Thalassoroseus pseudoceratinae: one gene and its partner. The protein of the gene in region 2 interacts with the protein of the main gene of each other region in a pairwise test. Links are inferred from orthologs where the notes say so. Each region holds a gene or a part of one and is shown on either strand. Other genes may lie near its edges.

Region 1 (16,950 bases), on a different replicon or contig from region 2:
ACTCGGAATCGGTCTGGTCGTTTGGGCGGCATTCGTGACCGTCAGCGTTTCGAATGCAGTCAATTTGACAGATGGGTTAGATGGTCTTGCTAGTGGCTGCATGATCTGTGTGGCGACAACGTTTGTCGGTCTGACATTCATTGCGGGCAACCAATTCTTCGCGAATCGCCTGACTGTCCCTTATGTGAGTGGGGGCGGTGAGGTTGCCGTGCTCATGAGTTCGATGTTGGGCGGGTTGCTTGGATTCTTGTGGTTCAATTGTCATCCCGCGCAGGTTTTTATGGGGGATACGGGATCCCTATCAATCGGTTCACTCCTCGCGTTTGCAGCGGTGGTCGCACGTCAGGAAGTTCTGCTTGTCATCTGCGGAGGTGTCTTCGTTGTAGAAGCGATGAGTGTGATTCTGCAAGTCGGATGCTATAAGCTCACTGGTCAACGAATCATACTCTGTAGTCCATTACACAATCACTATTTGTTTCGAGGCGATCCTGAAACTCGAATCGTGATCAGGTTTTGGATTGCGTCCGCAGTCCTTGTTGTTGTCGGGATTGGTACCTTGTTGATTCGATAGGATAATGAAGTGCCATGCTGCCACGAGAATCGATCGATTCGCAAGGTTCTCGAGTCGTGGCGACTGATCTCAATGAAATTTGATGTGTCGTTAGGGAGAGAGGGAATAGAAGCCGGCTTGGCTAGCTGATTGCTAGTCTCGCCGGCTTCGCCCTTTTATGAAAATGGAATCGGATGTTGATCCCTTCAATTTGCTGACGTTCGTTCAGCTTTGGTGATCATCTCGTCTTAGTTGTATGTCGGTGAGCTCTCGAACTCGTCTGGCGACGTGTTTAGATCTGTTATGGACGCGACTCGAAGCCTGTTTCTTTCACTGATTGCAGTTCTCGCAAGCTGTGGCTTATTGATGGTCCACAGTGCGAGCGTCACGTCATGGCCGACGGAAGCCGATCAAATCTATTTGTCCCGTCATGCCGTGTTCGTTCTACTGGGGGGCATTGCCGCCCTAGGGTGTTCGTGCATTCCTGCGAGTCGATTGAGACAACTGGCTCCGTGGATGTTCGCAGGGACAGTCTTGTTGCTAGTCGCGGTTTTGGTTCCTGGTTTTAGTGTCCGAGTCAATGGAGCTAGACGTTGGCTACGGGCTGGTGGTATTTCGTTGCAACCATCGGAGTTTGCGAAGATTACGCTTCCTCTCTTGCTGGCCTCTCTGGCAACGACGCGGACACAGATGATGCGGCATTGGCTTTGGGGAACGTTACCTTTCTTGTTGCCAATCGGTCTAGTTGGTGGACTTGTGCTGGTCGAACCGGACTTGGGGACCGCCGCATTCCTGATGGCTAGCGGGTCGTTGTGCTTGTTCTTCGCAGGATGGCCTCTGAGAAACTTCATATTTGGCTGCGTGTTTGGTGGGCTTGTGCTGGGCTTTGGAGTGGGGCTGAGGCCGTATCAGCTTGAACGGATCCGCGGGTTCATCGGAGCTTGGACGGATTTCGATTCCGCACCGTATCAACTGAAACAGTCTCTCATGACATTGGGGGCGGGCGGGGTTGATGGCGTCGGGATCGGCAATGGTTGGCAGAAGCTGAGTTTTCTGCCTGAGGCAAACACGGATTTCGTGATTGCGGTGGTTGGGGAGGAGCTTGGTCTCGTTGGTACGTTGGGATTGGTTGCCGTCTGGCTGGGTGTTCTGCTGACCGGGTTTCGCCTGCTGGAACGGTGCGAACCTCACAGTTTTTCCGCGATTGCTGGTAAGACTCTCATCGCCCAGCTTGTGTTGCAGGCTGCAATAAACGTTGCTGTTGTGACCGCCATGGTTCCACCGAAGGGGATTGCTCATCCACTTGTGAGTTACGGTGGTAGCAATCTGTTGGTCAGTTTTATCTCCGTTGGATTGATTCTCAGCCTGACCAAATCATCAGCAGATGGCTAGAGAACTTGCGGGTTGCTGGAATCTTGTTGGATATCCATCTATTCTGGCCGATATGAAAACCTCGCAACTCACACGCCGACAAGTTCTGCTCGGGAGCGCCGCCATTCTCGGCGGAGTCCGTTCCGGAATCGTGACCGCCGCTGATCGAGAATCGCAACTCGAAATCATCGATTGCCATACGCATTTCTATGATCCGACTCGGACGGAGGGCGTTCCGTGGCCGCCGAAGAAATCATCGCTCTATCGAACGGTTCTGCCTCGGCATCTGAAGGAGTTGAAGACCTTCCGGCCGGTCACGGGTACGGTCATTGTCGAGGCAAGCCCTTGGGTTGAAGACAACGCTTGGCTACTCGATCTTGCCAAGGATGATCCTTTTATCGTCGGCATTGTCGGAAACCTAACGCCGGGCGAAGCCGACTTTGCGAAGCATCTAAAACGGTTCGCAGCAAACCGACTGTTTCGTGGGATTCGCATTTCGGTGAAGCTGTTGAAGAACCTCTTATCGAACGGCAATTTGAACGATCTTCGGTTACTAGCAGATCACGATTTGGCGCTCGACGTCAACGGCGGACCGGAAACGCCCGCTGTCGTCGCAGAACTGGCCGGTAAGCTCTCGGATTTGCGGATCGTGCAGAATCACATCGGCAACGTTGCAATCACGAATTCGCCGCCACCGAAAGAATGGCGAGATGGAATTCGTGCGGCGGCGAAGCATCCAAATGTATATTGCAAAATCTCTGCACTCGTCGAAGGTGCTACTCGAAGGACGAAGGCTGCTCCACCGTCGGACTTAGATTTCTATCGTCCCTATATCGATGTTGTTTGGAATGCGTTTGGAAGCGATCGTGTGATTTACGGCAGTAATTGGCCGGTGTCCGAACGGGCAGCAAGTTACGAGACGTTACAGCGACTTGTGTTCGAGTACGCCACAGAGAAAGGTGATTCGGCACTTCGCAAGTTCTTCTCAGTCAATGCGAAGGCGGCCTACAAATGGGTAGATCGTCCAGGCCGAGTTTAGCAGCCGTTGTTGACTCGTAACGATCGTCTCATCCATATCTTTGACTTCTTCCTTGTAGGGTCTCGTGCATCCACTCGATTTTGTGACTGTGGCTGGGTATCTCGTTTTGATGCTTGGCCTGGGGTTTGTTTTCGGGCGTAACCAATCGCGACAAGAATTCTTCCTAGCCGGCCACTCGATGGGCTGGATCCCGGTTGGGTTGAGTGTGATGGCAACGCTGTTTTCCTCGAATAGTTTTGTCTTCTATCCCTCGGCAGCATTTGGGGATAGTCTGCGTATCGGCCTGTCACTCGTGGCCTTTACATTTATGACTCCGATTGTGGTCTGGGTGTTCATCCCTGTGTACTCTCGTTTGGGAGTCGAGACGGCCTACGAATACTTGGAAATGCGGTATCATGTTTCGGTTCGCACACTCGCAAGCGGACTGTTCATCTTTCTGCGAATTGGCTGGATGGCGTCGGCAACCTATGCCGCATCAGTCGTCGTTTCCAGCGTGATGGAAGTGCCACAGACGGCGGTGATTATCGTGCTCGGTCTTGTGTCCATCGGCTACACCATGCTCGGTGGATTGCGGGCTGTCATGTGGACTGACGTCCTACAGTTTGTCGTTTTCGCAGTGACAATCCTACTGACTCTAGGTCTCGTCATGGAGTTGACAGGTTTCGGTCCTAGTCAGTTGTTCGACACTTACTTCGCGAACCGAAAAAACCTAGTCGTCGATTTCTCCCCGTCGCTGACACTCAAGCACGGTAGCTGGGCAATACTCATCGGCGTGTTTTTGGAAGGGCTATCTGCGTTTGGGGTCGATCAAGTTGCGGTGCAACGGTATTTGTCGTCTAAGAACGAACGAACATCGCAATGGGGAGCAGCCTTGAACTTGGCTGCAATGTGGATTGTGCTACCGGGTCTACTAATGATTGGCGTCGGTCTATTTGCGTACTACGCGCAGAACCCAACCGATCTTGCAAGCGGATCTCTTGCCGAAGCTATGGCTGCGGACGAGACTCTGGCCGATCGAGCCTTGCCGGAGTTTGTCCAACTCCATTTTCCTGCAGGATTGGCGGGGTTGTTCCTCGCAGCATTGATGGCAGCAATTATGTCGAGTATTGACTCCGGTGTGCATTCAGTGACAACGGCTTTGATCGTGGACTTTCGTGATCGTCTTGTCCCCCATTGGCGGCCGACAAATGAACGTGGAGAAGTTCGATTCATCCGTGGCTTGATTGTACTCATTGGTGGTCTCGCAATCGCACTGGCCTGCTATGTCGAAACACTTGGCGACGACGTGTTTGATGTCGGCAAGAAACTGACTGCCGCATTTGGCGGGCCGTTGCTTGCGATCTTCTTATTAGCATTGTTCTCGCGTCGTACAACCACGCGAGGAGTATTGTTGAGTGTCATCGTTTCAACGATCTTGACCTTGGTCTTGATGTACACACAAGACTGGTATTCCGTGTGGTATTGGCCTGTCGGGTTTGGGATGGCGATGTTCTTGGGATACTTCCTTAGCCTGTTTGGGACCGCTCCACAAACACGATACACATACCTTGATATTCTCAAAAGAAAGATGGACAACTCATGAAGTACATGGAAATGACCGCGACTCAACTTGCGAAAGTTGATCGTCAAGAAACCCTCGTCATCGTGCCGATTGCTGCTGTCGAGCAGCACGGTCCACATATGCCTGTGGGCACCGATACGGTTCTTTGTACGGCGGTTGCTGAAGCGGCGGAGCAAGAACTGCCCTCACAGGTGTTAGTTACACCCACTGTTTGGCTCGGAGCAAGTTCCCATCACCTGCGGTTTGGTGCGACATTAGATGCCGATTTAGACACGCATATTACGGTGCTTTGCGACATCGCCGTGTCTCTGCTCGATGACGGGTTCACGCGGGTTCTGTTTTTGAACGGGCATGGTGGCAACGTGGATCCGATGCGAGTCGCCGCCAGGAAGTTGCAGCCAATGTACCAGAACGCAGTCATCGCAGCTGGAAGTTACTGGGATGTTGCCGTCGCCGAACGCGAGCAACTCTTGAAAGGTGATCACAAGTTCGTCGGTCATGCTTGTGAGTTTGAAACTGCGTTGATGCTTCATGTTCGGCCGGAACTTGTTGACAAACAGTTCTGTAGCAACGCAGGCGAACTCGTACCGAGCGAAGTTGGAGACATCTTTGTGAGCCGCGATATGACTCAACGGACGCAAGCCGGTTTCACTGGACGCCCGGATCTCGCAACCGCCGAGACCGGCGAAAAACTGTTTCAAGCCATCGTCACCAACCTCGAAGCGACGATTCAATCCTTACTCTCTCAACCGCTTGGTGACAGTTACAAAGATTTCGTATCCTAATACCAACATTGTCGATCGCGAATGACTGAAGCACCGGCCCGCTGTGATAGGTTTCCGTAGCGAACGAAATCGGCGGGCGCTCTGCTAGGACTCTGATCGTCTGGAGTCACGCGGCTCGTCGAATGCAACTAATTGGACATCCCGCCATCAGCTCGGATCTGTTGACCAGTTATCCAGCCGCCCTCACTGCTAGCCAAGAACGAAGCAACAGCTGCGATATCGGTTGGTGTTCCGAGTCGGTCAAATGCCGATAGGTCAGCAAACTCTTGTTTTTCGGCTTCGGTACGCTGATCGACCATACCTGGGCTAGTCGCACCAGGGCGGATACTATTGACGGCAATCCCACGATTGCCAACTTCTTTGGAGAGTGAAACTAACATGGCATCGATGGCGGCTTTCGTCGCAGAGTAGATGCCCGTACCGAGGCGAGGCCGTTCCGCAAGCTGCGATGAAACGAATAGGATCCGGCCGTCGTCTCGCACGTGTCGCGCTGCTTCGCGAATCGTTAGAAAGGCACCACGCGAGTTGACTGCGTGAACCTGATCAAAATCCTGCATGGTGCATTCGGCAATTGGGCCGCTCGTGATCGTTCCTGCGTTCACGACCACCACGTCGACACCACCAAACCGTTGAATCGCTTCGGCAAATAGTTGTGTGACCTCCGACTCCTGGCGAACATCCGCGTCCATTGAAAATGCAGTGCCGCCCGCAGACTCGATGTCAGCGACAACGGATTCGGCAGAACGTTGGTCCGTGCTGTAATGGACAACGACATTGAATCCGTCCGACGCAAGACGTCGGCAAATTTCGCTGCCAATTGCACCTGAGCCACCCGTTACGATTGCCGTCTTAGTCGTTGCAGTCATACGTTCAGCCTTTTCACCGATGAGAGTACCCAGTGAATGATCTGGCAGTTGACGAGGAAACCATATCTTGTTGGAAGTCGCCATCTTAGGTGATCGTCATCTGATCTGCACGCTCAATCGGTGTGAGCAGCCGACGCGGATCGTGAGATTCTCGGACTCATACTAAATTCGTATATGCGTATGGTCGAATATGCGATATAGTTCGCTCGCACCCATCAATGTCGGTCGGGAAATGAGATTCGATGTTGTGGCTGGAATTCCGTAGTCGCTGGGGAAGATCGTCTTTCTTTGAGCGACCCGGAATTGGACCTTGCACGACGATCGTTTGTTTAGTGTGTAGGTGGGCACAGTTTTCGTTGCTCTTGGAAGGAGTCTGAGATGGCTAACAGGTTTTTCAACGGCAAAGTGAGGATCTTGGTGATCTGCATAGTCCATGCGATGTATGCTGGTGTCCACGCGAATCACAAGGCCGAAGATTCGCAGGGCGCCTCTGGAAGTCCCGCGTTGAGTATGCTGGCAACCTCAGCCGAAGAAGGGTGTTTCACCTATGTCCTATTTTGGCGAAACAATGACGACGCCACTCAACGAATGGGAACCAATCTTCAGCAAGCGACTTCGAGGATGAAGTTACGGGTGAACACGGTTAGTGTCCGTGTGACCGACCCGCATGAGTTGGAAACGGTGAAACGATTTGATGTGGAACGGGCGCCGTTGCCACTCATTATTGCGGTAGCGCCGAATGGTGCGGTCACCAAAGCATGGTTTCTTAAGGCGTCGCGAGAACAACTTCACGAGGGGCTCGTCAGTGCGGGGACCGCTGCATGTCTCAAAGCTATGCAGCAGAAGAAACTTTCGTTGATTTGCGTGTACAATTCAGTGACTGCACATCGCGACTCCCTGAAGCAGGCTGCGATTGGCATCAAAGCTGACAGGCGTTTTGGCGCTGCCACCGAGGTAATCGAAATTGATCCCGCCGATGTCCGTGAGCATGCGTTTCTAGCGAGCCTTCAAGTCAAACCGAACTCAAACGAGGCGGTGGCGGTGTTAGTCTCACCGGCAGGGCATCCGATTGGCAAGATGACAGGTGCTGTCACGGCTACGCAGTTGATCAAAACAATCGAGGCGGCTATGCAAGGCTGCTGTCCCGGCGGAACTTGTGGACCGGAGGGCGGTTGTCCTGGTGGTCAGTGCCCACCTCAACGGAAATAACACGAGAAGGAGTTCACATTATGAATCTTCGCACTCTAGTGTGGCGCGAATTATTTGAACGCAAAGGCCAGATGCTCACGATCGTTGTGGGAATCCTGCTGGGCATCACCACCGTTGTTGCTATTCAGAATATTACTTTCTATTCCGAAAAAGCGGTCGCGGTTGAACTCGATCGCCTCGGCGCAAACGTATTGATTTTGCCGAAATCCGTTTCACTTCAGGACTACTATGCCGCTGACATGCATCAGGAAGTGATTCCTGAAGAGTATGTCATGCGGCTGACGTTATCAGAGTTGCAAGGAGTCGATAATCTCTCACCAAAACTCTGTGTTCCCGTTGAGCTACACGGGCGCAAGTATCCGCTGACAGGCATACTGCCGAAGAGTGAATTCCAGGCCAAGGCGGCTTGGGCAGGTGCGGGGATTTTTTCACGTCCTATTGGCTGTGGGGCGTTGGAGTTGGAGACCGAAAACGCTCAGGAAGACCGGAAAGATCTTGTGCGGAATCGAGTCATCAAAGATCTTGCCAAGGACGAGATCTTGGTTGGTTCTGACCTGGCTGAGACCCAACAATTGATGGAAGGGGAGAGTGTCGAACTTCTCGGCGAGTCGTTCAAGGTCATTGCTGTTTTGCCAGAAACTGGCACTGTTGATGACTCACGAATTTTTGCTCATCTACACCAAGTACAGGACCTGACGGGCCAAGGGCCAGTTGTCAATTGCATTGAAGTTGTTGGTTGTTGCAAGGAGATTTCTGCCGGGCTCGTCGAGGGGGTGAATGAGTTGCTCCCCGACGCGAAGGTGGTGACTATCAAGCAAGTCGTTGATACTCAGGTCAAAGTCCATCACATGATGGAGCGGCTTTCACTGATATTTGTCGCGATTATTGTCGTTGTTGGCGGGGCGGGTATTGCAAACTTTATGTTTGCGAATGTCTCGGAGCGTCGTCGAGAAATTGGCACTCTCATGGCAATGGGAGCACAGTCGCGACTCATTCAACGATTGTTCCTTGCCAAAGCCTTAGTCTTGGGATTTGCAGGTGGTGTGGGAGGCTTTGTTATCGGCACTATGTTAGCCGTCACTCTAGGGCCAAAGCTTGCCGGTGTCCCTGTGCTGCCAATGCCAATGCTTTCCCTGTGGGCAATTGCAATTTCCGTGGGCGTTGCTCTGGTCGCTAGTTACATTCCAGCTCGACGGGCTGCTATGCTCGACCCTGTCACAACCTTTCGGGAGATTTAGCCATGTTGAGCATGGAACATGTCAGCAAGAACTACACGCTTCGGAAGCAGAAAGTCCCTGGGCTTATCGATGCTTCGATTGAGATTGAGCGAGGGGACTTCGTATCACTGGTTGGTCCTAGTGGGAGTGGCAAAAGCACACTCCTATTGATGCTGGGGGGGATGCTATCGCCGACTTCAGGGCGCATTACACTCGATGGTCATTCGGTCTATGATCGTACGGCGGACCAACGAGCTGAGCTGCGTCAGCAATACATCGGTTATGTATTCCAAACCTTCAATCTAGTGCCGTATCTGACGGCTTTGGAAAATGTGCAAATACCGATGTTCTTGGCATCTGTACCGAAGTCTGAGCAACACTCGCGGGCTGAAGAATTACTACGCCGAGTTGGACTAGGCGATCGCATGCATCACAAACCGACTGAGTTGAGCGTGGGGCAGCAACAGCGGGTCGCACTCGCCCGCATGCTTTCCAATGATCCCGCGGTCATACTCGCTGATGAGCCAACAGGCAACCTCGATCCGGAGACGGCTTCGCAGGTGATTGGCTTCTTCGAGGAGTTCAACGAAGAAGGCCGTACGATCGTCATGGTTACTCACGACCCCAATGCTGCGAAGCGTGCGAAACGGATGGTCCGCCTCACTGAAGGGCGGCTCGTGGGTGAGTTGCTATCGACAGCGACATCACGAATCGCATAACATTTGCGGGCAAGGTTAATCGACGACGGACGCATAACGCCAGAGGTCGGCATGGCTAACAACACCAAGACTCATTCAAGATCTGATCGCAAGGTCTCTCGTAATCGAGCACCCGTTAGCACGTCGTCGATTGACCCTCCCGATAACACGATACCAGAACTGTTCCAGGCATTCTCGGACCGTACGCGATTGCGAGTGTTGCACTTGTTGTTACGTGGCGAGACCTGCGTCGGCGATTTAGTCAGCGTCTTGAGGTTGCCGCAGCCACGGGTTTCTCAGCAGTTGTCTCGTCTACGCAACGCGGGATTGGTCGTGGGGCGAAAAGAAGGTCAATGGACCCACTACTCGCTGGCGAAACCAGTGTCTGCGGTTCATGAACAGTTGCTAAAGTGTCTTGAACTGTGCTCCGAGGAAATTCCGGAACTTCAGGTCGATGAGTCGCGTGCAGACGCATTGGATCAAGATGGACATTGCTGTTCGTAGATTGATTCTGTGGATTGTCAACTAGCGGTCACAGCGACCGACAGCTGTCGTCTCTACATGAGACAACCCAGCGTCGGTCGGGCGAATACGGATACTCAAAGAGAGTCTTCCCTAATTCCCTAGGTGTTCGCGGTCATCTCTGTGATTTGTTTGTTGGCGATTCCGATTGGGCGGTCCAGTGGGATCCCGATGCAAGTTAAGATGGTGGTAAGTAAGTCACCTTGATTGCCCTTCACGTCGGGCAGGAACTGACCCGTTTTGATAGCACCGCCCCCACTTCCAGCCAGGATGAACGGTAAGTTCGCACGAGTGTGTCGGTCGCCATCTTCGAGACCGGAACCCCACATCATAATGCAGTTGTCCAGCAACGTGCCATCACCTTCCCGCAAGCTGGCCATCTTCTTCACCATATAGGCAAACTGCTCGATGTTGAATGCCGTGATGGCTGCGACCTTGTTGACCTTCTCGGGCTGGTTATTGTGATGCGTTGTCGAATGGTGTTTGTCGGTGAAGCCCAGTTCCGGGTAGGACGCTCCATTCGGAGTGGAACCGATATAGGTGCAAACGCGTGTGGTATCGGTCTGAAATGCGAGAACGTTGAGATCACACATGACCTGCATATACTCGCTGCGTTTGTCGCCTTCTGGAATTTTGATCTCAATTGGAGGAGAATCTGACTCGTGACGACGACTGGAACGAACACCCGCTTTTTCCAATGCTGCTTCTTTTTGGCGATGTTCAATAGCGGCAATTCGTCGTTCCACCGAGCGAACGCTGTCTAGATATTCGTCGAGTTTTCGTTGATCGGTTGGCCCTAAGTTGCGTCTCAGATCCCGCGCTCCGCCTAGCACAAGATCCAACATGCTTCGGTCTAGAGGACTGATTCCTGTGGATGCTGCTCCACCGCCTTGTTCCTTTGTGTTGAACAAGCGGTTCAAGACGTTTCGCGGATTGATTTCTGCCGGGACCGCCTGGGTCGGTGAGCGAAAGCTACAGTGAGAATAGTAGGCCTCATTCAAACCCGCTTGGTTTTCCTTCCAAGTTTGCGGCATGGTCGCCAGTTCCAAGGATGGCAGTGTGGTGAATGCTCCTAATGCGTTGGCGGCGATCTGATCGGCGGAGATGGAGATACTAATCTCATCGCGTTTCGCAGGATTTGGCAGTGCAGCAGTCAGCCAGGTCGAAAGTTCGAGGGCGTGGGGGGCACCACGGTAAGGACCGTTCGGCACACCCGCAATCCCCTTCATCATCAGACACTTGTCGAGAACCGGACGTAAGGACTCTAACGCTGATGGTGGATTCGAAAGGAAGCTCTCCGCATCTTTCGGCCAAAACTCGTCCATGATGACGCCATGTGGCATATACATAAATCCGAGTCGGACGGGCGGTTTGAATGCGTTCTTGTCGCTAGCCTCAGCCCAGCCCATTGCGTCTAACATTGGAAGGGCAAGTGCGGCACCTGCGCCTTTGAGCCAAGTTCGACGATCAATGATTGTATTCTTGCTCATAAGTCTAGTCTTCTATCCGAACAGAAAGTTTAAAGTTAGCTTGAGCGATTCTACTTGGTCTGGCGGTGCGTAAATGGATAACTCGTGACGACTGCCGTGATGAGTGTCTGCATTCGGTAGTCATCCTCGGCGATCTCACGCATCAAGTCGTCGACAACTATCTCATCATATCCAACGAGATTTCGACACAACGCGTAGGCTAGCAGCTTCTCAACGAAATTACGTGAAAAGTCATCAAGTCGTTTCGCGATGATAGCCTTTAATTCGTGAGGGCTCGAAAAATGATTTCCACCGGGAAGTTCACCAGACGCATCAATCGCATGACCGTGTTCGTCTTGATTTCTCCATCGGCCGATCGCGTCGAAGTTTTCGAGACCAAATCCGATCGGATCGAGCAATCGATGGCAATTCGCACAGACCGGATCTTTGCGATGTAATTCGGTACGCTCGCGGAGTGTCAGTTCTGCAACCGAGGTTTGATCCTGTTTCTCCAGAGCCGGCACATTGGGGGGAGCCGACGGTACATGATCGCCGAGGACCTGTTCCAGCACCCAAACACCCCGAATGACCGGGCTCGTGCGATTCGGAAATGAGGTCGCGGCAAGAATCCCCGGCATGCCCAGAATGCCACCACGGTTTTTATCGGCCAGTTGAACCTTTCTCATGTCAGGTCCGATGATCGACTCCTGCAACCCATAGATCTTGGCGAGGTCTTCGTTGAGAAATGTGTAGTCGCTATCAAGAAACGTCGCGACGCTGCGATTCTCACGAACAATATCTTGGAAGAACAGACGCACTTCGTCGTACATCGCCGAACGCATGTCGCTCGTCATTTGCGGGAATTTTTCCGGGTCGAACGTTTTCGTTTTCAAGTCGCCAAGTCCAAGCCACTGGGCTCCAAAGCCGTCGAAGAGGGCTCGCGAACGAGGGTCGTCGAGCATTCGTTTGACTTGGCTCTTGAGGACGGCTGGCTCATGTAGTTTCTTGGAATCGGCGAGTGCCATCAACTCATCGTCTGGCATCGTGGCCCATAGCAGATACGATAACCGCGATGCGAGTTGGTAGTCGTCGAGCGGAACAATCGTCGCTTCGTCGCGAAACTCATCCGCTGGAGTGATGAAGAGAAACTGAGGAGAAACAAGCATCGCCTTGAGCATCAATCGCAAGGCAGTTTGATGCTCAAGTTTGTTTCGTCGGCCTAGGTCGTAGACGTCCATTAGGACTTTGATTTCTGCATCGGTTGGCGGACGACGGTATGCCTTTTTCGCGAGTGACTTGGCGATCTCTTGAGTTACTATTCGTGTGTCATCGTCCTTGCCAGGAGGCTCGCCCAAGAGTCGTAGTTGCAGGTCTGTGGGTTGGGGATTGTCTGGTCCAAAAACTTCGGCAAGTGCTTGATCGGCAATCGAAAGGTATTGCTCAAGCTGAAGTGGCGAGAGTGAATTTAAGTATCCTGCGCCGCTTACCTCATCCGGAAGACTATCAACAATGTTCGGATCAACGCCTAACAGATCGCGTAGTGTATTTCCGTATTCCGTCTTTGTGAGCCGTCGAATCACGAATGGCCCGGGATTTTTGGGGCTGAGATACTTAATCTTGTCCAGCCACTCTGCGAACATCTGACGTTCTTCCGCCGTCGGTTGGTCCAAACCGTCTGGCGGCATATCGTGAGCTTTCACCCTGGCGGCAGACATCTTCCATTTTTCGCTGAACGCCGCATGTCCGGGAGTGCTCAGCGCGGGAGTAAAACTCAGTCCGGCCTCTGTCGGTCGTCTATTCTGATGACAATCAAGGCAATAAGTCTTGATAAACGGGACGACTCGTTTATTGAAGAACGTCTCGGCCTCTGCTTTTTGTGTAGTCAAAGTCTCATTTGCGGTGTTCTCAGCCGTGCATGTGCTGGGTGAAAAACACGTTTTGGCCATGAACACGACGATGACGCAGCAGAAAGTTGCAGTTGATTTTCGCATACGAGAATTCAATTGATACCGTTCTAGATACTAATGTTCGTAGTGCACCAATTCTGGTTTACCAGCAATCATACGGGCTAACGCTCTAGCCGTAATGTCAAAGCGAGATCAAACCTAGTTCGATGAAAGCTGGTATTTTTGCTCGACTGTTTTACGGAACTCTGGGTCCGTGAACGGGTCGTGCGTTTGCTTTTGCCAGGTTTTGAGAGCGTCTTTCAAACGCTGTAATTCCTTGTCCATCGATGGATCATCTGACAAGTTGATAAATTCGATGGGGTCACTCTCAAGATCATATAGTTCCCATTCTGGTGGTTCTTTGAGACGCTCCATAGCGATACGAGCGGGATGGTTTGGGTCGAGTTTTTCCGCCATGACATTTGCTCGGTCGCCGTCAACGGACGGGGACGCTGATAGTTCACCGGCACGGATGTTGTGGATCAATTTGAACCGACCATCGGTAATCGCTCGTCTCGGGAAGAACGGTGATGCGCCATGGTAGTGGAATTCCGCAACCAAAGTCTTTCGCCAATCAGTCGAGTTCGAAGGTGTTAGTACAGGTTTGAGCGAGCGACCATGGAGTCGCTGTGGCAGTTTGATACCTGCCGCTTCGAGGATCGTGGGGTAGATGTCAATGCTGCCGACCAAACGGTCAGAGACATGAGGTTGTGAAACCCCTGGCCAACGAGTCAGGAATGGCACACGGAGTCCCGCTTCATAACAGCTCGTTTTGCCCCGAGTGAATGGTGGTCCGTGATCTCCTAAGAAGATGATCAGTGTGTCGTTCCAATGGTCTGTCTCGTGCAACAGGTCATTCAGCATTCCAATCGCAGCATCGATCCGATGCACACAGTTATAATACCCGGCAATTTTTTTGCGTTGTGCGGGGGTATCAATCTGCTGCCATGGCCATGCTGCAACATCGTCTGCTGTTAGGATAGATTTCGGCAGGCCATCAACTTGGTCCGGAAAGTACTGTGGTCCGCGTTCACCGTTTGCTAGTCGGTCTCGGGCCACATGCGGATCAAACAAATTGAACATGAGAAACCAAGGTTGATCGCCTGATTTACTCACGAAAGTTCGTGCAAATTGGACTTGCTTCTTGACCTGTCGACTGCCAAATCCCACACGCTGCCGCATATCGAATCGGAATTGTTTTTCCGGATTCACGTGTAGCTTGCCGATGATGCCAGTTCGATAGCCGGCCCGCTTCAGGACATTCGGCAACAAATCGTTGTATAACTCTTTGTGAAGTTGAAAACCGACATTCGCGTTTGCCAGTCCATAGTGACCGTTTCCATGCGGATACAATCCGGTGAACATCGTCGAACGCGACGGACTACAGGAAGCCTGACTCACATACGCCGTCTGAAACTGAACGGAATGCTTTGCCAACTCATCAATGTGAGGCGTTTTGGCAATTGGATCGCCGTAACAAGAGAGCTGAGTTCCCAGGTCATCTGCCGTAATCAACAGGATGTTTGGAGGCTCTGAAGCACGACTGATGCTAGAGAACAGCACAAAAACGATAACGGTTGTTCGAAGCATCAATCGAGCCACGAGTTTTTCCTTGCTGATAGGCAATTCATGAAACAGGTGATCAAAACCACTTAAACACGCTACTAGACCTCCCAGTTGCGTGCCGCGCGGGAACGCAAGAGGTTTGCTTCGGCGTCGTTGATGAATTCTTCTTTGACGGGATCGAGTTTGAGTTTGCGTCCGAGGATCCAGGCAATGGCTGCTGCGTGGCTAGCAATGTGTGATCGCCGCATGACGTCTGCATTTGCCGCTGTCTTTTCCCGAGTACGAATGCAGTCAAAGAAGTCGCGCGAGTGAGCTGTGACATCCAAACCGCGGATGCGTTTGTATTGGGAGCCAAGCTCTTTGGCGAGCGATTCTGGTTTGGCGACAATTTCGCCGCTGTCTCCGGTTTCGACCGACCCTTCATCGCCCACGAAACGCACAGGGCAGGTGCCTAAACGTGTTATGTAGTGCGGTGATCGATCCCCAAATGGATCTTCAAGGAAATCGATGACCAGTTTCACGCCATTCGCATAACGGCAAATAATGTTTTCTTCTGTCGGTTCGTATTCAATGGGCATGGTGTCATCGGCTTGATTGGCCCATTGACACAGGTCGACGGTATGCGCGCCCCAATCCAGCAGTCGCGCGCCGGAATCGAAATCCCATTGTCCACGCCATTTTCCGTTGACGTACTTCTCGTTGTAGGGACGCCATGCCGCCGGTCCGAGCCAAAGATTCCAATCGACAACGTCGCGTGGCGGTTGCGGTTCTGCGGGTAGCCAAGTGTTATCGAGCACCGGCGTATAGATCGATGCATGCATTGTATGCAACTTGCCGAGTTGGCCGGAGTGAGCCATTTCCACGGCCTTCTGAAAGTTCGGTACGCTCCGGCGTTGTGTACCGGCTTGGAACACGCGCTTCTCACGATGCATAGTGTCCGCAAGTTCTTGGCAGTCTTCAATCGTGATGCCGCACGGTTTCTCGCTATAGACGTCTTTGCCGGCTTTGGCCGCGAGGATCGAAGCCGCCGCGTGCCAACGATCCCCTGTCGCAATCAGAACAGCGTCGATGTCTTTGCGGTCCAGCAACTCGCGAAAGTCCCGGTATAGAACACAGTCACTGTTTTGATAGTGACCGTCGACTAATTTCTTGCCAGCATCCCGGCGTTTCGCCTGCACGTCAGCAATTGCGACGCAACGGACATCCGAGAACTTTAGCATCGACTTCAAGTCGTATGTGCAACGTGGACCGATGCCGATGACACCCAGAGAAATTTTCTCGTTCGGCGAAGTGCCCTCGCGACCCATTACGTGGGACGGAAGCACTGTAAACATGGAAGCTGCAGCGGATGCGGCTGCCGTTTTGACAAGAAACTCTCGGCGTGTTGAATCGGTTCGTGGGGTCATAGGTCGCGCTCCTGGGGCAATTGATTGTTGATCGTATTGCGTCGTGTCTTGTGGTGGTCAGGAAGCAGTGGCTTGTTCGCGTCCAAAACGGATACAGAAGACCGTAATACGTTCTACGTTGATCCAATCATCGGACTCTTATGATATGTTAACGGTTTATTCGATGCGATCGTACTCGCCACTGGCAATAATTCGGATTGTCGGTGGGGATGACATGGAAGGAACATGGCGTGCAATCGACGCCGTTTCACGCAGCGTCAACTGTGAGGAAGGCTAGGTGGCGTCGCCGTCGTTGCTGCCGTTCTGGAGGTTCTCCAAGAAACCTTGCACTCGGTCTCGTTTCTTCGGAGGGAGTCCCGGTGAATCGACGGTCAACGAAAGTTCGAAACAGGCGGACGCTTTTTCAGTGTCGGCTCGTTGTAGGTAGAACAAGCCGCGATTGAAGTGTAGCCAAGCGTTCTCGGGTTTGGCTTCGAGCGATTCGGAGAAGCATTGTTCCGCTTCCTCAAAACGCTCTAACCCCGTCAAGATTCGGCCTTTGCCATTCAGACTGTAGGCCAAGCCTGCTGCATCGTGCGATTCTCGCGCCCGCTTCACCGATTCTTCGATGTATCCCATTGCGTCTGTGAACTCACCGATTTCGGCCAAGATTTGTCCGCACGCGCTGTAGTCATGACGAGAGGCTTCCTCGGGATTTTCCAGCACCGTTTTGTAATCGTCCAGGGCTTCAATGAATTGCTCGTTG
Region 2 (7,394 bases):
TTAATGAGATTCATCGCGCCGATCATCCGGCCTTTGTATTCGGCTGGTGGTCGAGATTGCATAAACACTTGCAGCGGGACGACGAACATCCCGGCGGACAACCCGGTCAACAACATTAAACCCCGCAGCTTCCATTCAAAGCCGGACAGCGGAACGAGCAACTCCGCGATGGCTTCCGGTCGAAAATGGATATCACCGACGATTTTCGAGGGAATGGGCAATGCAATCTTCTGCACGAATGTGACTGCTTTTCCAGATGGGCAGATCCACCACAGCCCAACAAAGCTAAGGATGAGACCCCACGTTCCGATTTTGGTCACACCGAAGCTCACCCGATCCTTGGACATTGCCGCCGCGGAAACACAGCCAAGGCAGATTCCTAACCCGATTGTCGCCACCATCAAGCTTGTTCGTGTATCCGACCAGCCAAGGTGAGCTTTTCCGAGCGTATTTGCGGTCTGCTGCGTGAGTCCACCGAGAAACCAGAACACGGATGAAATCAGAAGCACTCCGAGAAGCTGACGGTCGCTCCCGATCATTCGCCAAACGTCTTTGGTGACGATCCAGGCGGACCAATCGAATTGCAATTCCGGCTTGGCGATTGGTGTTTTTCGCAGGAACAACGAAGAAACGGTTCCCACAACTGCGATGCCGACGCAGTAAATCGTGCCAAGCCAAACCGCGTCGCCGTACCAGTCTTTCAGGAATCCGGCCAAGGCAGCACCGAAGATGATTGCCAGAAACGTCGTCATTTGAATGACGCCATTGGCGTGCGGCAAATCTCGATTGCGGAACATTTCCGGAAGAATGCCATACTTCGAAGGACCGAAGAACGCGCTTTGTGTTCCCATGAGGAACAACACTACGAACAGCAACGGGACCCGGAGTTCCGGCCAGTATTGCCCGATCATCAACGCCGCCCCGCCGAGCGACATGATGACAACTTCCGCCACCTTGCTGGAAACAATGATGCTGTACTTGCTGACACGGTCCGAAAGGAACCCCGCAACCCCCGAAAACAGCACAAATGGCAAGGAAAATAATGCGGTCGCGTAGCCTTGAAGACTTCCGCCGCCGGAATTCACCGTGGCGGTGACGCAGATCAGCAATACAAGCTGTTTGAAAAGATTGTCGTTGAAGGCCCCGAGAAACTGTGTAACGAGCACACCATAAAACGCACGGTCTCGCGATAGCGGAGGAATCGAATCCGCCCCTTGAGCTTCCGATGGCATCGAAGATCCTTCGCCCGAGATTTGGGCTATGTCGCGGTCTGTTGTATCTGTTTTCAGCGAGTCAAATCGTGAGTTTTCCGTCGTTGTCCAGAATGTCAATCATTGGTGACCGAGGAAATTTGATCTATAACCCCAGCGACAGCACCCAAAGAATGGCGAAAACCACCCCCATAAAAAGGAAAATGGTCAGGAACAACCGTACCGAGCGTTGAATGATCGCGGCTGGCAATTCCACGCGACTGGCGCTGTAAACCAAGCTGATCATTGCGGCCAACGGAACCAAATGCCAAGAGATATTGAGGTTCGCGAAAATCGGCATGAGGTTGTCAAACATGATCGCACTCGATAGCAAGTTCTGGCGTCGAAAGTTCGGTGATCAACAGTGAAGTCGGTGCCGTTTTTTGGGCGATCAGGCTGTGGGAGCAGTGTTGGGCTCGGATGCAGAGAGGTCTTCCGGCTGCTTCGCGGAATCATCCTCGGCATCTGGTTTTTCGTCGCCGTATCCATAGGCAGGACCGGCGAAGGCATCCCACACCGCGAGAATGTTGAGCAGTCCCGCAATCCAGGTGTAAACCAAGGCCAACTCGTACCCTTTCCCCCGCAACCCATGGAGACGCTCGATTTGCTGCTCGGTGGCTGGCATACCGACTCGGTTGAACAGACTTCGGGGCACAACGCCGTTCAAACTTCCACTTGAGGGTCCCGAATCGCTTTTCAGAATGTCGATTTCGAGTCCGCGGGCATCATCGCCAGCATATGGAGGGCCAATCAAAAAGCCGCCCTGTAATTCCAACTCGACCGGTTTGACCTCCCCATCAGGAAACAAACCATCACCAGAGAACACCCCGGAGACTTCCGGACCATATTCCGTCTGACGTGTATTCAGTCGGATGCGTCCGGCGACGGCCAATCCTTCGGATGGCACGATGTCGTAAGCAATGCCCTTGAAGTCGGACACCAATTCACCGTCCAATTGCCGGCTCGTTTGGTTCGACTCCGATTGGAACCGTTTTGTTTGCAGAAACGCGAACGTCGCTGGAGTTCCAATTCCCAGATGCGTGAGAAAACCCCAGTTGCGTTGCCAGTGGAGTCCGTGACCGTCGCCACCTGAAATCTGGTGGGTATGCAACGCGGACCAACCAGACTTCTGCATGCCATACAGGAACATGCCCCAGATACAAACGGCATACAAGACCGCTTTAAAAATCCGTCCTTGGTAGAGATGTCCCGCACCTGGCAAGAAATACGCCAAAATGGCGGCTAATGCGGGATTTTTGAGGGGTACGCGAGGGTCGGCCATCGTGCCTCGATCTCTAGCAATCGTTCTCTCGGACCGATCCCGTCGACACCGTCTGCTCTATCAAAGTACAAACGATTCAAGTTTCTGGAGTCGGAACAGATGCGGAACGAATTCGTTTTGGAATTGCGAATTGTTTGCTTCACCAATATCAATATTGGCAACGCCGAGAGTATAGGGCGAGTTACAAAGCGATGTCAACGTGTGTGAATTCTGCACACGGTCCCGAGACCACGCGGGAAATTCACAACCGATCGTCTCGGGAAGAAATCTTGCCGGGCACGCGTCGGTGGATCAACGTTTGTCTTAGCAACTTGGCGGCAGCAGGAGCGGCCACGGTGCCTCCATAGTGGTTTGGCCCACCGGTCGGTTCATCGACGACGACTAACACGATGACCTGTGGATCGTCCGCCGGAGCCCCACATACAAACGACGCAACATGATAACGGGAAGAAATCTTTCCTGTCTGCGGATCCGGTTTCTGAGCAGTCCCGGTTTTGCCGAAGACGGAGTACCCCTCCAATTGGCCATTGCGACCGGTTCCCCTAGTGATCACTTCCCGCATGGGGCCTTGCACGAGCCAGGTAGTTGTATCGCGGCTGGCCACGGCTGATGCCACTTGCGAGGAAACGACGGACTCGGAAGGGGATTGCCGATCATCGAACAGGGCATCCGTGTCCGCGAGAACGATCTTAGGAGCTAGCAATTGTCCGCCGTTCGCCAGCGCGGCATGAGCCGTGATCAGCTGCAACGGAGTGACCGCGATCTCATGGCCCATCGGCACGGACCCCGTGGAATAGTGATTCCACTGCTCCACTGGCCGGACTAGCCCATCAACTTCGCCGGGCAATTCGATGCCCGTTTTCCGACCGAACCCCCAATTCATCACCGACGCATGAAGCCCCGCATTCGTTAGCCGCTCGCCGACTTTCGCCATGCCGATATTGCTCGACTTCACCAAAACATCCGTGACGGAAAGTTCGCCGTAGGAATGATGATCGTGCAGAATTCGCCGCCCCATCCGGTAGGCACCATGTTCGCAATGGAGAGTCTCGTCACGCTGAAGCACGCCATCGTCAATCGCGGACGCCACCAAGAAAGGTTTCAGAGTCGACCCTGGCTCGTACATCGACGCAATCGCATTGTTCCGCCAGGCGCGGTTCACTGCTCCACGCGGATTGTTCAAGTCAAATCCCGGACGTGATGCCATCGCCAAGACTTCACCGTTTCGGGGGTCCATAACGATCGCGGATGCACCTCGCGGGTTCCATTTCTCGACGATTTGGTCAAGTTCCCGCTCCGCGTAAAGTTGAATCACCGCATCCAGCGTGAGTACAACCGTTCGGCCATGTTTTGGTGCCGACACGACTTCCTCGCGGACTTGAACCACTTTCCCCCGTGCATCTCGAGTGAGCTGTCGCGTGCCGTCGTGACCTCGCAGGATGTCGTCGAAGGTCTGCTCGATTCCACCGCGGCCAATCCCATCGATGTTCCGAAGCCCAACCACATGCGACGCCAATTGCCCCTGCGGATACTTGCGAAGGTATTCGTCACGAAACCCAAAAGTCCCACGTGGCAATTTCAACTCGACGATGGATTGTAATTGCGATTCCGTCAAACGTCGTTTGATCCACAAGAAGCGTTTGTGGCGATACTTCGAGAGCCGCAAGAACAGCATATCGGCATCCATGTTCAAGGCGGCGGCGAGTCGCTGTGCCGTTGGCCATGGGGCGGTGAGTCGATGCGGATCGACAAAAAGGCTTTTTGCGGTGACCGTTGTTGCGAGCAATCGTCCGTGTCGATCGACGATGTCTCCGGGACGCGCGGAGATGGTAACAGTGCGCGTGTGTTGGCGTTCGGTGATTGCACTGAGCTCGTCACGTTGAATGACTTGCAACTGCACCAAACGACAGGCAAGCACGAGCCATCCGACAGTCATCGCAGCCACAACGAGACGACTCCGCCAGATGAACATCTTCGATGATGCCTGGGAGTCCATCGGCTCAGCGGCGATTGGGCTGTTCGGAATCGATCGTTGGGACTCGTCCACGCCACTCCAATAACGGCATTTTTCGGGGGCCACCGTTCGCAACCCGTTCCGGAGCCCGCACCGGGATTCGACCGGATTCCAAATCTTCGAGCATGTTCGTCGGTGCCCCGAGTTCCTGACTCTTCAACCGCAAGCGGGCGTAGTCTTCGCGAAGGATGTCGGTCCGGTAATGCTGACGGCTGATCTCTCGGTGCAACGAAAGATTCGCCTTTTCCAGTCCCACACCGATCAACGCAATCGAAACGATCAACGTCAAACTACCGACAAATCGAAATACCATAACGCGGAGAACTCATGACAAAATTCGTCGTGCGCCGAATGCTCAAAGTCAAGCAACCGATGCGTTCCAACCTACGACTTTTATCGTCCAATGACTTCCGCGCTGACAACTCGAACTCGGCTGGCATCCTGTGGAAGCTGAAGTTCCGTGCCGACCGTCAATTTATTGGGATCGATTAATCGCTGCCGGTTCAACTGATAGATCTCGGTCCATCGGGAGAATCGGCCCAGATGAGCATGCGCGATGCTTCCCAGCGTGTCTTCTTTACCAACCCGAAAACGGGGCGTGCCGTTTTCGTCCATAAAGAAACCGCTATCCGCTCCCGCGGGGTCGGTATTGAGCACACGTTTGGGAAACAAGTCCGGATTGGCTTGTTCGAGTGCTTCCCGTGTAGGAACCATGACCTTCATGCCCGGACGCATTTTTTTCGGATCGGGGATACGTTCGCGATTGAATCGAGCAAGAGCTGTGAAATACCGCCCAGTGCCGTAAACCCGCTTCGAGATCGACCAATAGTTGTCACGTGGTCGGACTTCATACACATCAATTTCGTCCGCCTTGAACGCTGGCGCATCAGGTTCGAACTTATCGGAAGAACTTGCAGTCGGCACGGGCACCAATTCGGGCTCGTAGTCGTTCGACATCTGCACGGCAGGTGTACCGTCGGCGTTGCCAGCGGCCGGACCGGGCGTATCAATCGCAAATTTGTCAACCGGTTCGGTGGAAGGCTCGTTCGTGAACGGGTTCTCCGTTTTGAATGCGTCTTTGGGCTCCCCCGTATCGCCGGCAGTTTGCTGAATCGGATCGGAAGCCGGTGCCGGCACGTCGATCGGAGCGGGAGCGACAGGAAGTGCTGTCTCGTTACCTGCAGGAGGATCAACCGGGCCAAACAATTCCGCTGTCGCCCGTTCATTCGGAGCGGCTTCGGTACCATAATCTGTAGGACTCGGTACCGCTTCCATTCCCGGTTTGGTTTGATCAAACGGCACGGATTTGGCAAAGGGGACCGGTTCGTCGGTCGAAGGCGTCTCGGTAAATGGAACGGGGGCCGTCGCAGGTTCGTCCACAACGACCGCCTCCTCGATCACCATCGGCTCAGTCACCGCAGTTGGTACGGGTTGCAAGTCAGGCTCGCCCGGTTGGAGCGGAACACCCATAGGCGATTCCACTTCTGCATTGATTGCCGCCGGCGGTGTCGAAGGGTCGCCAGCGAACGGATCGTTCTGGGAAAATGGATCGGGGGCCGTCGCAGTCTCAGCCGCAGTGGTTTTGATGTCGGATGGCGTCGATTCACTGGCGACCGGACTGGCCATCGGTTCGGATGAACCGAACGGTGATTCTGCCTCGAAGACGGCCGGTTCTGATGGTGGTGCGGAAGCAGCGGGTTCGTTGACCGCGACCGTGTTCTCGGGAACTGTCTCTGCGGCCGGCTCAAACGGAACACTTGGTGTCTCCGTGGCGACCTCGGCTACGGATTCGGAAGCAGCAAAGTCCGGTACAGCAGCGGGGTTCGATTCCTCTGGGGCTGGTGATGCAGGAACGTCCGCTGCGGTTTCGACAACCTCAGCCGGCGGTTCCGAGAACACCATGGCCGGCGTCTCCTGCGATTCCGCCGCCGGATCTGGAACCGGGACCGGAACCGTGACAACGTCGTCGGTAGCCATCTCAGGAGCGGCATCACCTGTTGGGGCCGGAGCGAAATCAAAGGGCGCCGCCGGAGGCTCGGTTGCTACTGGTGGAGTCGTTGCGACAGGTGAATTGACCGCCGCAGTGTCGTCTTCTTTGGGCAGCTCCGATGTTTCCGGGGCTGCGGATTCAGTTGTCGGGCCTAAGTCTGGTGGCGTGGCAGCCGGGGCTGCATTGACTTCCTCAGCGGGCATCGTTGCGGTCGCGTCTGAGATCTCGACGGCACCAAACGGATTTTCAGCCGTGAACGGTGCAGACTCCGTCGGGGCAGGGGCGGTCACTTCGATATCGGCTGACGTTTCGGGTAAGGGTTCCGAGGCCGTCACTTTCACACCGGTCCAGTCGGCGTTCGGGGTGTCAACGGGAACCGCTGGTTCAAAATTGAGAGGGTTCTCGGCTGGGCTGTCTGGGACCGGCGCTGGCTCCGCGTTTCCGCCGGGCGAAACCGCCACCGTTGTAGCTTGGGGTTCGACGACTGTCGTCTGCGGTTCGGTGGCTGTCCCGACATCCGAAGCACCAACGTTGGTCTCGACTGCGGGAACTTCGTGACTCGCCTGCTGGATCGGTTGAGGGAACATCGGTTGATCAAACGAGATCGCCGACTTGTCCTGACTTGGAGGTGGCGTGAGTGCTGCTGGCGCCGGTGAACTTGGTTCCGGAGTCACATGCGTGGCGGAGGGTTCTTCACCTGCCGCCAACAGACCGCTGCCCAGGGCTTTGTTCTGTTCAGCCTTGCGATAAAGAACATATCCGAAACCCGCCAACAACACGGTGACACCGAGAAGTCCCAACTTGGTTCCCATCGAGAATCGTTTCGATTTCCGATCGACTCCCCAGTCCATTTCGGAC

Evidence for each region.
Region 1: the proteins of G6R38_RS25405 (region 2) and G6R38_RS09345 interact in binary tests that used the Escherichia coli proteins (3 or more experiments, as listed by UniProt). The link is inferred for Thalassoroseus pseudoceratinae from one-to-one orthologs.

Annotation. Positions count from the first base shown.
Region 1 is NZ_JAALXT010000002.1:982,188-999,137, forward strand. Bases 1-2,897 are described here. They hold G6R38_RS09345 (FtsW/RodA/SpoVE family cell cycle protein), read left to right. Parts: upstream 1-853; coding sequence 854-1,942; downstream 1,943-2,897. Other genes in these bases: mraY (phospho-N-acetylmuramoyl-pentapeptide-transferase), read left to right, coding at 1-571; G6R38_RS09350 (amidohydrolase family protein), read left to right, coding at 1,935-2,897. Outside these bases: more of G6R38_RS09350, read left to right, coding at 2,898-2,960; G6R38_RS09355 (sodium:solute symporter family transporter), read left to right, coding at 3,025-4,542; G6R38_RS09360 (creatininase family protein), read left to right, coding at 4,539-5,306; G6R38_RS09365 (SDR family oxidoreductase), read right to left, coding at 5,435-6,172; G6R38_RS09370 (hypothetical protein), read left to right, coding at 6,551-7,381; G6R38_RS09375 (ABC transporter permease), read left to right, coding at 7,402-8,619; G6R38_RS09380 (ABC transporter ATP-binding protein), read left to right, coding at 8,622-9,317; G6R38_RS09385 (ArsR/SmtB family transcription factor), read left to right, coding at 9,369-9,800; G6R38_RS09390 (DUF1552 domain-containing protein), read right to left, coding at 9,920-11,308; G6R38_RS09395 (DUF1592 domain-containing protein), read right to left, coding at 11,359-13,002; G6R38_RS09400 (sulfatase family protein), read right to left, coding at 13,393-14,835; G6R38_RS09405 (Gfo/Idh/MocA family protein), read right to left, coding at 14,898-16,205; G6R38_RS09410 (tetratricopeptide repeat protein), read right to left, coding at 16,479-16,950.
Region 2 is NZ_JAALXT010000009.1:442-7,835, forward strand. Bases 2,177-5,150 are described here. They hold G6R38_RS25405 (peptidoglycan D,D-transpeptidase FtsI family protein), read right to left. Parts: upstream 4,580-5,150; coding sequence 2,774-4,579; downstream 2,177-2,773. Other genes in these bases: G6R38_RS25400 (DUF6677 family protein), read right to left, coding at 2,177-2,532; G6R38_RS25410 (hypothetical protein), read right to left, coding at 4,533-4,859. Also shown: G6R38_RS25390 (MFS transporter), read right to left, coding at 1-1,232; G6R38_RS25395 (hypothetical protein), read right to left, coding at 1,357-1,566; more of G6R38_RS25400, read right to left, coding at 1,642-2,176. UniProt on the Escherichia coli protein: Essential cell division protein that catalyzes cross-linking of the peptidoglycan cell wall at the division septum. Required for localization of FtsN.